2 regions of the Methylobacter sp. genome follow, and region 1 is predicted to be linked to the other one. Evidence: riboswitches for the same ligand, from Rfam matches in the RefSeq annotation. Region 1 holds a riboswitch; the other holds the start of a gene.

What was found. Region 1 has a riboswitch for cobalamin ahead of V7051_RS09560 (ribonucleoside-diphosphate reductase subunit alpha). Riboswitches for the same ligand answer to the same signal wherever they lie in the genome.
Region 2: linked by a shared signal. The riboswitch ahead of V7051_RS12360 (CbtB domain-containing protein) and the one ahead of V7051_RS09560 (ribonucleoside-diphosphate reductase subunit alpha) in region 1 are both predicted to bind cobalamin.

Annotation. Positions count from the first base shown of each region.
Region 1 is NZ_DAIUEH010000018.1:5,683-14,525, reverse strand. It holds gene V7051_RS09565 (TonB-dependent receptor domain-containing protein) at 1-1,818, opposite strand, end outside; cobalamin riboswitch at 1,933-2,144, opposite strand; cobalamin riboswitch at 2,526-2,755, shown strand; gene V7051_RS09560 (ribonucleoside-diphosphate reductase subunit alpha) at 2,953-5,784, shown strand; gene V7051_RS09555 (ribonucleotide-diphosphate reductase subunit beta) at 5,807-6,931, shown strand; gene V7051_RS09550 (LysR family transcriptional regulator) at 7,068-7,958, opposite strand; gene metE (5-methyltetrahydropteroyltriglutamate--homocysteine S-methyltransferase) at 8,064-8,843, shown strand, end outside.
Region 2 is NZ_DAIUEH010000025.1:20,008-28,850, reverse strand. It holds gene V7051_RS12375 (cobaltochelatase subunit CobN) at 1-3,434, opposite strand, end outside; gene V7051_RS12370 ((2Fe-2S) ferredoxin domain-containing protein) at 3,427-3,729, opposite strand; gene V7051_RS12365 (CbtA family protein) at 3,726-4,406, opposite strand; gene V7051_RS12360 (CbtB domain-containing protein) at 4,406-4,603, opposite strand; cobalamin riboswitch at 4,728-4,959, opposite strand; gene V7051_RS12355 (3-oxoacyl-ACP reductase family protein) at 5,118-5,861, shown strand; gene V7051_RS12350 (Na+/H+ antiporter) at 5,898-7,523, opposite strand; gene V7051_RS12345 (DUF5765 domain-containing protein) at 8,019-8,741, shown strand; gene V7051_RS12340 (hypothetical protein) at 8,820-8,843, shown strand, end outside.

The DNA.
Region 1 (8,843 bases):
GATTGAAAGAAAGAAATTCCGCTCTGCGGTATTGTAAGTGTTAATGGTTTGATACTGTTTATCCAGCAGATTGTTTAATTTTGCGCTCAACATCCAGTTTTTATTTAAATGGTAGGCTGTACGTAAATCAACGGTCACATAACCGGCAACTTTGGTTTTGTTCAGCGCATCATCAAAACGGTCGGCTTGAGCCAACACCTTAGCGCCCAGATCGAACTGTCCGAACGAGCGTGATAAATCGTAAGATAAGGTTTTTTCCGCACGGCGCGGCAGTCGCATATTAGACTCCCGGTTTTTAGGGCTTAACAGGTTCATGTTCAACTTGCTGTTCCAGCCCATCAACTGGGTACCGATTTCAGCTTCAATGCCGTCAATTTGGGCCTTGCCGATATTTTCCGCGCTGGATAGAAAAGTTGCAGGATTCGTTACCGTCACGATCAAGTTATCGATATTGGTATGGTAACCGCGAACTTCCCATTGCAGCCAATCATGGTCACCGGCCAATCCCGCTTCGAAAGATGTTGATTGTTCGGCTTTCAGCGAGGGATTACCGAATCCCGGAAAATAGAGCTGGTTAAATGACGGCGCTTTGAAGGCATTGCCAAAGCTGGCAAATGGACTGATGCCGTACTTTCCGTTATAACGCCAGCCGAAATTGCCGGTCACCTGTTCGCCAAAGGCTTCGTTTTTATCCCCCCGTAACGATGCGTTGATAAAATGGTCGTCCAGAATGCGGCTGTGCAACTCGGTAAAAATGCCCGCATCATAACGGGAAGTTTCATTGTAGGCGGTTGAGCTGTCTACTTGATCCAGCCGGTAATCGGAGCCGATAACCAACTGGTGGGCGTCGGACAAGGCGACCTCGTTCAACCAGCTGGCATTCCACCGGGTACTGTTAAACTTACTGGAAAATGTTCCGTCGGGCGCAAAGTTATCGCCTTCGTCGCGGCTTTGTCCCAAGCGCAGTAGTGAACGCCAGCTATCGACAATGTTCATGCCGGCTGTCGTGCCGACGGTTTGTTCTACAAACTCCGTTTTATTTTGGAAAGTGCCGTCATATTCGTTTTTTCCCTCAGCCCGCATAAAAAACGCCTCAACTTCGGCATTGTTATCGAAACGATGGCCTAACCGGGCATTCAGTGCCGTATTCAGGTAACCGTCCTTGTCCGGCTGATTAACGCCGAACGGCCCCGGCGTCGGTTGCCGCGAATTAAATCCCTGAGAACCGAACTGCGATGAACTCAAGCTATACCAGCTGTTTTTCCATTGACCGCTGACAGAACCGGAAGCGCGGTAAGTATCGTAAGAGCCGCCGCCGGCATCCAAAGTGACGCTGGGCTTGTCTTCCTGTTTACCTTTACGGGTAAAAATCTGGATAACCCCGCCGATTGCTTCCGAACCGTAAAGGCTCGATTGAGGGCCGCGAATAATTTCCACCCGCTCGACCTGATCCAGAGGGATAAGTTGAAAAGGCGTGGTGCCGGAGGTAACGGAGCCGATTTTGATACCGTCAATCAGCACCAGTACATGATCGGAATTGGTTCCGCGCATGTAGATATTGGTATCTTTCCCGTAGCCGCCGCTTTCCACTATGTCGATGCCGGTAGTACCGCTTAATAGTTCCGGCAAGGTTTTAGCCTGAAGGCGTTCAATATCTTTCCGAGTATAGACGGTCGCCGCAGCCGCCAGCTGATTTTTAGCCGTCTCTGTACGGGTTGCGGTAACCACAATATCGGGAAGATTTTGCGGAGTTTCCTGCGCTTGTAACTGGCTATTAAAGCCCGTGATTAATAATGAGCCGAAGATGATTTTTTGCATGTGTGTCCTCTGCGCCGCCCGCGCATAATGGTTGTGAGTACACAACAGAGGACAATAGAAAACGAGAGATGACACGGAGCTATGCTTTCATTTTCGCAGACAGCCCTCCGCTGTACCGAATTAAACTCTCGGGCCGGTCTCCGGGCTTATAAGTGGCATTAACCTGAATCATCGCCTTCCCATGCGTGAACACAGTGGCATCTCGATGAAACTTTTACTTATATACCGTTGCGGGGGCAGCGTCGGATTTGGCCTAAACCTTACCGACTTCCCGTTTAACCATTGGGTCTGAAAAACCCTCCGGAACCTGAAAGCAGAGCGCAATTATAGGGAGTTATATCGATAAAGCAAATTTACCGGTAGTTCCCGATGCCGAAACTGATGGCTGCGTCCGATTCATCGAGTCTCGGTCAGTAAGCGTTTTATGAGCGGATCATGATCACAAAACATGTAACGCCTCTTTATCCTAAAAGGATTTCCGGGATAGAGTCCACTGTCTCAGCCTGTTATGAGCTTGCCGAACGGAATAAGCGGATTGCGTTGAGCGAAGCTTTTTTACTCGATATAAAGATAATGCCCGAGTATCCGGTTCTTACACAACCGCGGCCAGCTACCCTATATTCTTATACATACTATATATTGATATAAATATAAAAATAATATCAATATATAGTGTATTTTTTATTGACACAGATAAATTATCAATGCTATTTTAATCTCCATACGGTTCTCATGCTGACGTTTAAGCTGAGATAAAAGGGAATCCGGTGACAGATTAACAGACACAGTTATCTTAAAGCCGGAGCTGCCCCCGCAACTGTAATCGGAGAGTATGTTGTCAACCATGCCACTGAGTCATGAATAATATTGACTTGGGAAGGCCGACAACATGCGGAGACCCGAGAGCCAGGAGACCTGCCGTATATTTTTATTAACACGTTTGAGGCGGGGTGTCCTCGGCAGATGGAAAGGTCATTTTCTCGCATACCACCTTTCCGCCATGCTGGTCTTTAAGACTGGCGCACTGTTCAGTGCCGCTTTATGCATAAGTTTCGATAACTTACCGTGTCAAAGGGTTGCCGGATTGTCGCGTCTGTCCAAGCCATTCCCGCTCCTAATCTTAAGGAGCTATCCATGTACGATACTGTAATCCCTGCGCCGTCCGGCGTATTTCCAACCTCGAAGCCGCCTTCATCGAATTTACCTGTGCTGCAAGTGATTCGGCGCAATGGTGCGGCTGTCGCATTCAATCCTGAAAAAATATCCATTGCGATCAGCAAGGCGTTTTTGGCGGTAGAGCATGGTCAAACCGGCCTGTCCAGCCGGATGCGCGAACAGGTGACTGTGTTGACGCAGACGGTTGTCAGCGCATTGATGCGCCGCCTGCCTTCCGGCGGTTCGGTACATATAGAAGATATTCAGGACCAGGTTGAATTGGCGTTGATGCGCTCCGGCGAGCACGACGTTGCGAAAGCTTATGTGCTGTACCGGGAAAAACATGCCGCCGAGCGTGCCGGGCAAGCGCACGATACACCGCAATTGCATACTACGGTTGACGGCAACCGGCAGCCGTTGGATGTTGCCGGGCTGGTCGAAACGGTGACTGAAGCTTGTCTGGGCTTGGGCGCTGAAGTTAGCCCGAAAATCGTGGTGGAGCAGGCCGTTCGCGATTGTTATGACGGCATTCCGTTCAACGAAGTGCGCCGTGCGCTGATTCTTTCCGCCCGCAGCCTGATTGAGCGCGAACCGGCATACAATTATGTCACGGCGCGTTTGCTGCTGGATTCGATTCGTTTTGAAGTATTGGGCGAAAGCGTCAATCAGGCCGCGATGCAATCCGCTTATACCGGCTATTTTCCGCACTATATCAAGCTGGGCATTGAAGCGGGCCTGTTGGATCAGCGCCTGGCGCAGTTCGATTTGACCAAGATAGCCAATGCATTAACGGCTGACCGTGATTTCAAATTCGGCTATCTCGGCCTGCAAACGCTCTATGACCGCTATTTTTTGCATATCGAGGAACGGCGCATCGAGCTGCCGCAAATCTTCTTCATGCGCGTGGCGATGGGCTTGGCGATTAACGAGATTGACCGCGAACAGCGTGCCGTCGAGTTTTATAACCTGCTGTCGAGCTTCGATTTTATGAGTTCCACGCCGACCTTGTTTAACAGCGGCACCGTGCATGCGCAGCTTTCATCCTGCTATCTCAGCACGGTCAGCGACGATCTCGACGGCATTTATCAGGCCATCAAGGAAAACGCTTTATTGCAAAAATATGCCGGCGGCATAGGCAATGACTGGACGCCGGTCCGGGCATTAGGTTCACGGATCAAAGGCACCAACGGCAAGAGCCAGGGCGTAATTCCGTTCCTGAAAGTGGTCAACGATACCGCCATCGCGGTCAACCAGGGCGGCAAGCGCAAGGGCGCGGTCTGCGGCTATCTGGAGACCTGGCACCTGGACATCGAAGAATTCCTGGATTTGCGCAAAAACACCGGCGACGACCGCCGCCGCACCCACGACATGAACACCGCGCACTGGATTCCGGACCTGTTCATGCAGCGTGTTAGCGACAATACCGACTGGACCTTGTTTTCGCCATCGGATGTGCCGGATTTGCACGACAAGTTCGGCAACGCGTTTGCAACCGCTTATTGCGAGTACGAACGCCGCGCCGATCTCGGTGAAATCAAACAGTTCAAGCGTGTTCCGGCCTTGCAACTGTGGCGAAAAATGTTGTCGATGCTGTTCGAAACCGGCCATCCCTGGATTACCTTTAAGGATGCCTGCAATATCCGTTCACCGCAGCAGCATGCCGGCGTTATACATAGTTCTAACCTTTGCACCGAGATTACGCTGAATACCTCCGCGACTGAAATTGCGGTATGCAACCTGGGTTCGGTAAATTTAAGGGCGCATTTGAAAGAAGAAACCTGTACTGAGCACGGTCGAAGTAACGGCCGTCCGGTGATGGATCAAACCAAGCTTAAAGCCACGATCGCGACGGCCATGCGGATGTTGGATAACGTAATCGACATCAATTTCTATGCGGTCGGCAGTGCGCGCAATGCCAATTTCCGTCACCGGCCTGTCGGTTTGGGCATTATGGGCTTTCAGGATTGCCTGCATGCGATGCAAATTCCTTACGCTTCAACGGCGGCCGTCGAGTTCGCAGATAAAACGATGGAAGCTGTCTGTTATCACGCGTATTCGGCATCCAGCCGTTTAGCCGGGGAACGCGGCGCTTATTCCAGCTTTAAGGGCAGTTTGTGGGATCAAGGGATTTTGCCGCCGGATACCTTGAATCTATTGAGCGAAGCGCGCGGCGGGCAGTTGGACGTGGATCGCAGCAGCACGCTGGATTGGGATTCGTTGAGAACCCGCATTCAACAAGTCGGAATGCGCAACTCGAATTGCGTGGCGATTGCGCCGACAGCCACGATTGCCAATATCGTCGGCGTTTCCGCCGGCATCGAGCCCGACTACCAAAACCTGTATGTGAAATCCAATTTGTCCGGCGAGTTTACCGTGGTCAATGAAATGCTGGTTAACGACCTTAAGGCGCTGGATTTGTGGGATGAAGTGATGGTGGCCGACATCAAGTATTACGACGGCTCGCTGGCCCGGATAGAGCGCATTCCGGCCGAACTTAAACGGCTCTATGCCACCGCATTCGAGATCGATCCCGTCTGGCTGATAGAAGCCGCGGCCAGAAGGCAAAAATGGATAGACCAGGCGCAATCGCTGAATCTCTATGTTGCGGTTCCTTCTGGCAAAAAGTTGAATGACATTTATATGCTGGCCTGGCTACGCGGATTGAAAACCACCTATTACCTGCGTTCGCTGGCGGCAACATCGGCCGAGAAATCGACCGGGGCGGGCGGTGAACTCAATTCGGTTTCATCCGTCATGCCCGAGCCCAAGCAGTGCTTGATCGAGGATCCGGGCTGCGAAGCCTGCCAGTAACCCAAATTAACAAGGAAATGCCATGTTGTCATTTGAAGAAGTTTTTGTCGAAGATGAATCTCCAGCGCCGGAAGCCCGCGTTGCCAAAACCGTTTCGGAGCAGCCTGCGGCCAACCGGCCTTCTGCATCAGGCCGCGTTGACGCCAACGATAAGCGCGTAATCAACGGTCAAACCGACGTCAATCAATTGGTGCCGCTCAAATACCATTGGGCGTGGGATAAATACCTGGCGGGCTGCGCAAATCACTGGATGCCGCAGGAAGTCTCGATGAGCCGCGATATTGCGCAGTGGAAAGACAGCACTGCGCTGAGCGAAGACGAACGGTTGATCGTCAAGCGCAACCTCGGTTTTTTTACCACAGCGGATTCACTGGCCGCGAACAATATCGTGTTGGGCACCTATCGTCACATTACCGCACCGGAATGCCGTCAATACTTGTTGCGGCAAGGTTTTGAAGAAGCCATCCATACTCATGCCTACCAATATATTGTCGAAAGCCTGGGCCTGGATGAAAGCGAAATTTTTAATGCCTATCGGGAAATTCCAAGCATTCGGGATAAGGATGATTTCCTGATTCCGTTTATCAATACCTTGACTAATCCGGCCTTCAGAACCGGCACCTTAGCGGCGGATCAACAATTATTGCGTTCGCTGATTGTGTTTGCCTGCATCATGGAAGGCTTGTTTTTCTACGTGGGTTTTGTGCAGATTCTGGCGCTGGGGCGGCAGAACAAAATGCAGGGCTCGGCGGAGCAGTATCAATACATCCTGCGCGACGAGTCGTTGCATTGCAATTTCGGCGTCGATCTGATCAATACCATTAAACTTGAAAACCCGGACTTGTGGACCGATACGTTCTGCGATGAAATCAAGCTATTGATGCAGCAGGCCGTAGAACTGGAATACCGTTATGCCGAAGATACCATGCCGCGCGGCGTATTGGGCCTGAATGCCGCCATGTTCAAGGAATACCTGCGCTTTATCGCCAACCGCCGTTGTCAGCAAATCGGCCTGGACATGCTGTATCCGGGCGCCGCCAATCCTTTCCCGTGGATGAGCGAGATGATGGATCTCAAGAAAGAGAAAAACTTTTTTGAATCGCGGGTGACAGAGTATCAGACCGGCGGTGCGCTCAGTTGGGATTAAGCCATTTCGCCTCAGCTCTGTATCGATAAACGAGTGTAGGGCGTGCCGTGTCTTGGTAAAGTTAAGGCGCACACGGCACGCCCTACGGCGGATATTCCCGGCCTATCTAACGGCAGTGTATTACATCAATTAGAAGTTAAAGCACAATCGTCTTGGACTGCGCATGCTCGATCAGCCAATGGATATATTCCAGCTGCACGTCTTCGTGACGGGTTGCCAGATACATGGTTTTCGTCAACGGCAAGTCTTTAAACCTCAGGCTGACCACATCCGGATTTTTGGCTTTATCGGCCAATAACCATTCAGGCAGCAGGCACACGCCTCGTTGGCTGGCGGCCAGTTGCAGCATGATGTCGGTTTCTTCCACGGTGACATGGGCGAGCGGTTCGATTCCGGCGGGTTGCAGGACTTTCCTGAACATATCCAGGCGTTCGCGTTCGACCGGGTAAGTCAGAATGGTTTCCTGCCGCAGCTCGGACGGCGCAATAGGCTGACTTCCGGCAAGCCGGTGCTGCCGGGCAACAATCAGCACCAATTCAAAATCGAACAACGGCTGGTAATGCAGCACACCGTTAAACACCGGGTCGGAAGTCAACACCGCATCCAGCTTGTATTGTTGAATCGCCTCAAACGAATTAAACCGGTAGCGGGATGTCACTTCGATAGCCAGGTCCGGCCAGGCTTGCAGATAAGGCTGGAGAATGGTGCGAAACCATTCATAACAGGCGTGGCAATCGATGCCGATAATCAGTTTGCCGGTTTTTCCGGCGGCCAGCAGGCTCAGGTGCTGTTCGGCGGAGTCAACGGTGGCGATCACCGATTCGGCGACATCGGAAAGATAGTTGCCCGCCTGGGTCAGCACCAGGGTGCGCCCCTGTTTGCGCCAGAGCACGATGCCCAAGCGCTGTTCCAGATTTTTCATCTGGTGCGATAAAGCCGATTGGGTTAAATGCAGCGATTCCGATGCAGCATTCAAAGTGCCGCGTTGTTTAAGCGCCAATAGAATACGAAAGTGGATCAGTTCCATATCGATGAATTTTCCTCATGAAATAGTGAAAAACTATCAATATTTTTCACAAATAACAAGCCCTACAATGCTGTTCTTATTTTTAACTGATAGGGAGTAGTATTGATGATTAAGATTCATAACCTCGGTTTTCCCCGCTTGGGCGAAAACCGCGAGTTGAAATTTGCGCTGGAGCGCTATTGGCATGGCGAAATCGATTACGCGGCCTTGCAAGCGACCGCCACCGAACTGCGGCAACGCCATTGGCAACTGCAAGCCAATAACGGCCTGGATTTTATTCCGGTCGGTGATTTTTCCTATTACGACCAAGTCTTGGATACCAGCGTTATGCTCGGCGTTATTCCGGAGCGATTCGGCTCGGTTATCGATCTTGACAGTTATTTCAGAATGGCTAGAGGGCAGGGAAGCGACGGTCTTTCCTTTCGCGCCTGCGAAATGACCAAATGGTTTGATACCAACTACCATTACCTGGTGCCGGAAGTGACTGCGGATCAGCAATTTGCATTGTCCAGTTCAAAACTATTCGATGAAACCCGCGAGCTGCAAACATTGGGCTATCAGCCGAAACCGGTTTTACTGGGCCCTCTGACCTGGTTATGGCTGGCGAAAACGACCGGCGACTTCAATAAACTCGAGTTATTGGAGCGCTTGCTGCCGGTTTACGGCAACATCCTTCAGCGTTTGGCTTATCAAGGTGTGGAATGGGTCCAAATCGACGAGCCGATTCTGGTGCTTGATTTGCCTAATGCCTGGAAAAACGCATTTGAGCTGGTCTATAACCGGCTGCAAAGCTGTCCGGTTAAAATTCTTCTTGCCACTTATTTCGGCGAACTGGGCGAACATACTTCATTCACTTGCAAGCTGCCGGTCGCAGGTTTACATATC
Region 2 (8,843 bases), on a different contig from region 1:
GGCTCGTCCAGCGCAATAACGGCGTTGACTGCATCGTCAATCAAATCGATCAGTTGCGGAAAAGCGTCGCGGAAAAAACCGCTGATACGGGTCGTGACATCGATGCGCGGGCGTTTTAATTCGTCCAGCGGAATGACTTCAATGCCGGTCAAGCGGCGGTTTTCGGCTTGCCATACCGGACGCACGCCGAGCAGCGCTAAAATCTGCGCCACGTCATCGCCGTGGGTACGCATCGCGCTGGTGCCCCAGATGCTGATCGCGACGCTCTCGGGATAATCGCCTGTTTCGCGAACGTAGCGAGACAGCACTTCATGCGCTAATTGCTGGCCGACGCGCCAGGCTGATTGGGACGGTACGCTACGCGGATCGACCGAGTAAAAATTACGTCCTGTTGGTAGGATGCTGGCCATGCCTCGTGTCGGCGATCCGCTGGGACCCGCGGGTACGTAGCCGCCGGACAGGCCGCGCAGCAAGTTGTTGATTTCGTCTGTGGCACGGGCAAGATTGGGAACCAGTTCTCGGCAGGCAAAGTTCAGTACGCGTTTTATTGCGGCGAAATCATCGTTCCCACGCTCTGCGTGGGAATGCAGGTTGAATCGCTCTGCGGTTCGGGACGCTGGAGCGTTCCCGACTGGGTTACCACGCAGAGCGTGGGAACCATAAATACTGGTATCAAAGGTTTTACTGATAGCTTGGTCTATGGCTGACTCGGAGTAAGCGTGTATCTGTAATTCACTGAATAATCGTTTGCATATCGCTTCGATGGTTTCCAGTACGTCGGCATGGGTAGGCAAAGGTCGCTCGGACAGTTTTTCAAGCTCAATATTTGCTTGTTCCAATCGACGGCCCTGATGTTCCAGTAACGAGTCCATGCTCAGTCCAAATAGCCGCGCAATTTCTATAGGCAGTCCCGGGATGTCCTGATTCGGCAAGCGGGTAAGAGAGACCAACATATCTACCAGTTGCTCGTTTTCCGGCGCTTGTCCGAGGATATGTAAACCGTCGCGGATTTGCGCCGCGCCCAGTTCGCACAGATAGCCGTCCAAATCCTCGATCAAATGCGCGACATCGGCACCGGCCATTTTGGTTAGCAATTCGGGCAGTCCATCTTCTTGATGGTGATGATCTGGATCGTAGTCATGATGACGCCCGTGGTGGCACTCCGCATGTTCATCGTTATGATCGTGATGATGTTCGTCATGTGCATGATCATGGTGACTATGAGGGGCACAGTGTCCCTCGCCATGGTCATGATGGTGATCATCATCGTGTTCATGTTCATGATGATCATGACCGTGATGCTCATGTTCGCGGTGATCGTGGTCATGATGATCGGCATGGTGATGATCTCCATGATGTTCATCATCATGGTCATGATGCAGCAGCCGGGCCTGCAAGTCGGTATCCAGATTGGTTTCTTTGACCAAGTCCCAGATTTGTTGCTGCAACAACGGCAGTTTGGCCGGATCGAGCACTTCAACCTGATAATATTCATCGACCAGTTGGGTCAGCTGGGCCAATGCGCCGTAAGTGTCGGCGGTAGTCATCGGCGGCGTCAGGTGATCGACAACGACCGCATGGGCGCGGCGCTTGGCCTGCGCGCCTTCGCCGGGATCGTTGATAATGAACGGGTAAAATAACGGCATGTCAGCCAGCAACGCATCGGGAAAGCAGTTTTTCGACAAGCCCACAGCTTTGCCTGGAAGCCATTCGAGCGTGCCGTGTTTCCCGACATGCACAATTGCATCGGCTTTCCATTCGTCACGCAACCAGCGATACAGCGCATAGTAATGATGAGTGGGCGGCAAGTCGGGCTGGTGGTATATCGCGTCGGGGTCCATGCCGTAGCCGCGCGGCGGCTGCAAGGCCACGAAGCTGTTGCCCAGTTCCAGTCCTGCCAGCGCGAGATGGCCGTCATGCAGATAAGCCTCGCCCGGCGCGGCTCCCCATTGCGCGATCATTTTTCTCTGCATTTCAGCGGGTAAGTCTTCAAACCATGCTTGATATTGAGTCGCCGGTACGCGGCCGATGGCATGGGCTAGCTGTTCGCTGGTCAGATAAGTGTTGTCGTAAGCGCAACGGTCGATCAGTTCGTGGATCAGTGCGGTGCCGCTTTGATGAAGCACATCCCAGTGCTTCACCCTTCGGGTGCTTTCGCATCCCAATGCGCTCCCGGCGCATTGGTCCGGCAGTTCGCCGATGTTATAACCGGCGGCTTGCATGGCTTGCAGAATCCGCATCAGGGATGCCGGTGCATCCAGGCCGACCGCGTTGCCGATTTGCGAGGCCTTGCTGTTGGAATTGGTGAATACAAAGGCGATCCGCTTATCGGCATTGTCCAGGCGTTTAAGCCGTGCAAAGCGTGAGGCGATTTGGGCAATGCGCGCGCCCCGATCCTGCACCGGTTCGTATTCGATCAATTCATTCGATAGGCCGGAGGCTTTCGCTTTGAACGATAGCGGCACTGTGATGATGCGTCCGTCGAATTCCGGCAATACCACATTCATTGCCGCATCCAGCGGATTGAGGCCGCGCGCCGATTGTTCCCATTGATTCTGCATCATGCCGCTGGTGATAGCTTGCAGCACCGGCACATTGAGTTGCTCCAGCACCGCCACCGACCAGCCTGCGGGCGTGGCTCCGCCTGGGGTGATTTCGCCCATCGCAAACGCGGTGGTGTTGATCAGTACGTCGATATGCGCGCTTTGTTCGCCGCTAAAATAACTTAAGGCTATGGGCAGGGTCGCATCACTGTGGCTTGCGCGTAACGACGAGGTGAATACGGGCAATACGTTCAGGTCGAGTTTTTCCAGTTGTTCAATCAAAGCATCGATAAAGCGCGTGTTGCCGCTCATCCAGTGGGCGCGGTAAAACACGATGCCGACGCTGGCTCGTTCGGGCGCTCTCAGGACAAGCCAGTCGTCTATGTCGGCATCTTGGGATAAATCGGGGTGATAAATGCCGTGTTCGGGCAAATCGACAGCCGGTTCAAAACCAAAACCGGTCAGCAAAAAATGATCGGAAAGATAGCGCAGCAGTTGCGCCATATTGACGCTGCCGCCTGCCTGAAAATAGGCCTGTACTTGATGCAGCACGTCGGACGAAACGGTGGATGCTGCGGCCAGTTCGGGATCAGGCTCGCCGGTGCCGCTAATGGCGATTAAGTGCAGTCCTCGGCTTTTGGCATGACGCACCAGATCGGCAAAGCCCGGCACACTGCCGAGACGGCCCAGCACGCGCAGTACGATGATATTTGCCGAGGTAAGCTGATGCTCCAACAACTCGGCCATTTGCGCATCGCTTTCCAATGCCTGCAAGTTGATGCCGGTTATTTCTGAGAAACTTTCCGGCAGTTGCGCCTGTGCGCTTTGCAGCACCATCAGGTCGTTGGGTGCATGAGTCAGCAGGGCAACAGGCCTGTTCAAATCAGACATCGCCGGTGCCCAGGCGGTGGAAAACATGCTCGCTAACTTCGGTGTCATTTTCCAGGTGTTCGCTAACAATGCGCTCCAACACGGACTCGTCGGTACAGGAATACCAGACGCCTTCAGGATAAACGACCAGGATCGGGCCATTTTTGCAGACCGCAAAACAGTTTGAGCGGGTGCGTTTTACGTTGAGCTGAGGGCGGGCATCGATTTTCTGGCCCAGTTGTTGAAATGCTTCGGTGTTATTTCCAGAACAGCGCGGACCAGTACACATCAGTACATGTTTGTTGTGGGTTCTCATAACTTTTTTTTGTAAAACCGACCCATCAAACCGCCAATCGCCAGCCAAAAGACAGCGTTCGCAAAAACAGTGGCGACTATAAAAGATTGTGCTAATTCGGCAGGTGCGGCACTGCTGTGAACTTCCGGCTGCGGCGCGCTGATTAAATGAGGTGCTGCGAGCAATACGGCACCGAAAAATTTGTTGGTCCTTGTTTTTGCAAAAGCCAGCAGTGATAAACCGAAGCCGGTATCGAGCACCGTTATCAGCCACCAGCTTTGCCGGTCTGCCAGTTTGGCTGCTGTTGTGCCGGGTACCTCCGGCGGCAATCCCAATGACGGCGCGACGAAAAAGGTTAAATAACCGGCCAATCCCCACAACAGTCCTATGCGCCAACTGCCGGGGCGGCCGCGCAAACACATCACAGAACCAATCAGCAGGGCAAAACCCACACCCAGACTGATATTGGCTACCGCGGTAAAAAACGTCCGCTCCACGCCGTTCTCAGGCTGCCAGTCGTGATGTTCATGGCTGTTGTCCGTGTTGGGAATAGTGACAGCAGCTTCCTCGTACACCTCGGCCTTGAGTAGGGTGGGGATGACTTGAATTTGTTGAACGGCGGTTAATAACAAACCCGCCAGTAAACCCGTCCAGAGAGCTGCAATAACCAGCTCCCTGAAGGTAGTCAGATTAAACATTAATGGCACGGAAAGCTGGCGGAATGGCGTCCGTCATGTGCGGCGTTATGCAGTTGTGCGGCTTCTGCGAAACCGGCGGCATACAACAATCCCAATCCAAGCATGCCGGCCAGCATTGCAGGCAGTATTCTGTCTTTTAAGACTTCGGAGTGGGTTTGTGGTTGAGCGTTATCGAGCAAAACAGGTGTTGATGACATGTGTTTTCTCCTGAGTGAAGAGACAGCAAAACCGGCGATGCTACCGGCGGAAATAATCTGTACAGGGAGAAAAACAGGACGGACGCGAAAGAGAGCAATCCATCTGGGCGCCCTCCGCGCACAAATTCGATTATTGCTTCAGGCCGGTCTCCGGGCTCACGAGTTGGATGTCAATGCTTGAATTTCCAAGGTTAGCGCCTTCCCATGAATTACACAGTGGCGTCTACTAACTTTTACTCGTTTACCGTTGCGGGGGCAGCGTAGGCTTTGTTTGCTTGATCTTGAGCGAACTCACCGACTTCCCGTTTCAATTCTGCGGACGATAGTCCATGAATACCTAAAGCAGGTTATACGGAGCTAGTATATTCACTCGATTAAAAACTAGCAAGCGCCAGTCATTTGGGTATTCATACGTATTGTATAGGGGCTTGACGTATTGTATTTAGGGTTTGTAGTTGAAGCTGCTCGAATAATGCCTGATCCTTTTTAGGCATTTCTGATCAAGAGGAAGGTTATGAATCATCAACTTGAGAATAAACGGGTATTGGTAACTGGCGGTAGCCGGGGCATTGGCGCCGCGATTGTAAAGCGTCTCGCTCAAGAAGGCGCCCATGTCGCGCTGACCTACGTTAGCAAACCCGACCAAGCGAACGCAACGGCAAAGGCGGCTCAGGCGTTTGGAGTCAAGGCTATCACGATCAAGGCCGATAGCGCAGATGCCAATGCGGTGGTATCTGTCGTGGAACGGACGGTGGATGAGTTGGGCGGCATTGATATTTTAGTCAACAACGCCGGCATTGCCGTGATAGCGCCCATTGACGCCTATCGGCTCGAAGATCTTGATCGCACCTTGGCTGTGAATCTGCGTGCGGTGTTCGTTGCCACCCAGGCCGCTGTAAAGCACATGAAGACGGGCGGGCGCATCATTACGATCGGCAGTTGCAACGCCGAGCGCGTACCCTTTGAGGGCGGTGCAGTCTATGCCATGAGCAAGGCTGCGCTGGTGGGCTTGGTCAAGGGACTGGCGCACGACCTCGGTCCTCGCGGCATCACCATCAATAATGTTCAGCCGGGGCCTATCAACACCGACTTGAACCCCGAAGACAGCGACTTTGCAGACATGCTGCGGAAGCAAATGGCCATGCCACGCTACGGCACTACCGACGAAGTAGCGGCTATGGTCGCTTATCTTGCCGGAGCTGAAGCGGGCTTCGTAACCGGAGCAAGTCTGACGATTGACGGTGGATTCACTGCGTAATCATCGTCGGATAAGCGTTTGACTTTGTTTGAAGTGCTATGGCTTCTTAGAGCGCGGCCCGGATGAAACCCGTAGCTCGCCAATGCCGATCCGCAGTGCCTCGACATCAAGTTCATGTTCAAGGCGATGCAGGATCTCGTCGCTGATCACGTCATCGTTCCTAAGGCTAATCACGGCTAATCGCTCAGCTGTCAGAGTCTCGTGCCGCAAACGCCTGAATGCCTTGGTTACCTCTTTTGTGCATTCCGCCCCAGGAGCGTCAAGATTGACGTTGCGTTGCAAGCGACGGCTGTAGTGGACCCGTAGCTGTTCGATGTGGTCCGGAACCGGCCAACCTTCATCGGCCACCGTATCAAGAAGCTCCAGAGCGGCCATTGCTGCACGCTCCCTAGCCTTTCTCTCCTCATACTCAATGGTTCTGTCTTCAGCTAAATTCAAAAGGCGGATCAGCAGCGGAAGCGATAAGCCTTGTAATACCAATGTGACCAGAATGACCATGAAGGCCATCAGGATTATTTCCGCACGAAAAGGAAAAGGAGCTCCTGCGGCTGTAGTGAAAGGCAGCGCTAATGCAGCAGCAAGGGACACAACGCCACGCATACCGCTCCAGCCGAGAATAAGCAGATTCGACCAAGGCGGCATCGGATCCCGTGCCCGTAACGAAGAGCTTAGGAATCGGGGCAGCCAGGCCGCTATAGGAACCCATATCAGACGTACAACGATGGCTGTCGTACTGACCAGTATGCCGATCACAGTCAGCGAAGCCAATTGGCTGGACGGAATCGCCTCACGGAGAGTATCGAGTTGCAGGCCGATGAGGATGAAAATGATGCCGTTGAGTAAGAACACCAGAAGATCCCAGACCGCCCTCGCTTGGATTCGGGTAATCGGTGCAACGATGGCGCTGAAATGTTGGCGGAGATAAAGGCCTCCAGTCACGCAGGCCAATACTGCCGAGGCCTGAACTTGGTCGGCCAGGACCCATGCAATGTAAGGAGCCAGCAATGTAATGGCGATCTCGCTGAAACTGTCTTCGGTCAGGCGTAACACCCAGCAGCTCACGATGCCCACGATGATCCCGACAGCAATGCCCATGCTTGCTGCAAGAAAGAAGTCCATGACTGAGTTACTAAGCTCAAAAGTGCCGCTGACCGCCGCTACAAGCGCCGTGCGATAAAGCACCAAAGCGGTCGCATCGTTGACCAGACTTTCGCCTTCCAGTATGGTGACGCCCCTGCGGGGAAGGTGAAGTTGCTTCACGATCGCAGTAGCAGAAACAGCATCGGGTGGCGAGACTATAGCGCCCAAAACAATGGCTTCGGCCCATCCAAGGCCCGGCAATGCGGCATGAGCTACACCCGCAACCGCAGCCGTCGTAACCAGTACTAAGCCTACAGCCAATAGTGTGATCGGGCGAGCGTTGGCGCGAAAATCCCGCCAAGACGTAAAATAGGCTGCCGCCCAGAGCAGGGGGGGCAAAAAGACCAGGAATACCAGATCAGGGTCAAGATGAATCGTGGGCAGGCCGGGTACGAAACTTAAAACCAAGCCTCCGATCACCAACAGAATTGGATAGGGAATGGCAAGCTTGCGTGCGATTGTTGTCAAAGCGAGTACGGCCATTAACAGCAGAATGATTATCTTGAGCTGATGAAGATCCATACATTCTCCTTCTAGTCGCCGGCGTTTAAAGATATCGTCAGGATTTCTATAGAATGTATCATCGACGCATTGAAATCGCTATATGATTCCATGCCTTTATATCCCGCTTATGCAGATTAATTTGGCGTTACCGTCGGTATTTTGTTCCGGCTGTGTAACTGACGTTACGCACGGCGGATTAAAAACGAATGTGCTATAAACATCAAAGACACGAAAATTTAATAACTTTCGTGTCTTTCGTGCTTTTCGTGGACAATGCGTAACATCAGCCGTGTAAGCTATTTTAACGGACGGTAATCTATTCGGATTCACCCCGCTCACTTGTCGTGATTAATCATGCACTAAATCTATAGTGTTTCGATATCAAAATAATTACTTTTGAGCCGGACTGGGTGGTCATGACACTTTCAAATCTGTAAAATAAAAACTACTGTAAAAAAATAAAGGTAATTTTTTTTGCGATTTTTTTAACAACAATGAGTTAAGGAATAATTTATGTGTTTTAGTGCTGATATGTCTCTTGGCCTGGGGCTGGCCGGATTGGCCGCATCCGGTGTCACTTTTCTGGATAAAGATGAACTGTTATGGGTTCGGGTTGCCAGGGCTTACGCTATTTTTCATTTTTCCTTGATGGAATTTATTCAGTATTTCGCTTATCCGGTTGCAGATCAGTGCGGTTACGGTACAAATCAACTTTTGAGCGAGATGTCGGTCTACCACATCAGCTTGCAGGCATTGGCGATTATGCCCGCTCTGGCGACTTATTCGTCCGATAAAACCGCGTTGAAAAAGGCGACCATTACCGGCGTAATCTTGAGCTCTTCATTTCTGCTGTTCAGCTTTATGCCAAAAGAATGGCAATTATTAGAAATTGCGCCGAATTTTATAGGTAATATGATCTCGTGCTTGTTTATGGGCAAATACCATATCGGTTACCACATCTCCAGCGCCTTTGGCCTGTTGGTTACCTGGGGTTCGTTGTTTGGTTTGGCGGTCAGCGGTTTTGTCTGGAAAGATAACTGGCGTATCGCTTCGTATCATTTTGTTATGGCGATTATGACGCTGTTTATGCCTCAGTGGATATTCGGCGTATCAACCGGCGAAGCCGCAGCAATGTATTGTTTTTATTCCATACCGATCACAGCCAGCTTTATGCCGTACTTTAAGAAGTTCTTCACCGCGCCCGCCGCAATGGATGAACGTCATTTCGCTTATTAAATATCTTGAATCCAGGCTTTCTGCCTGGATTTTATTCGTTTACCGTTGCGATAAAAATAAGCCCATCATTTGTTGATCATGTTTTTTGCCAAAGATTTTATT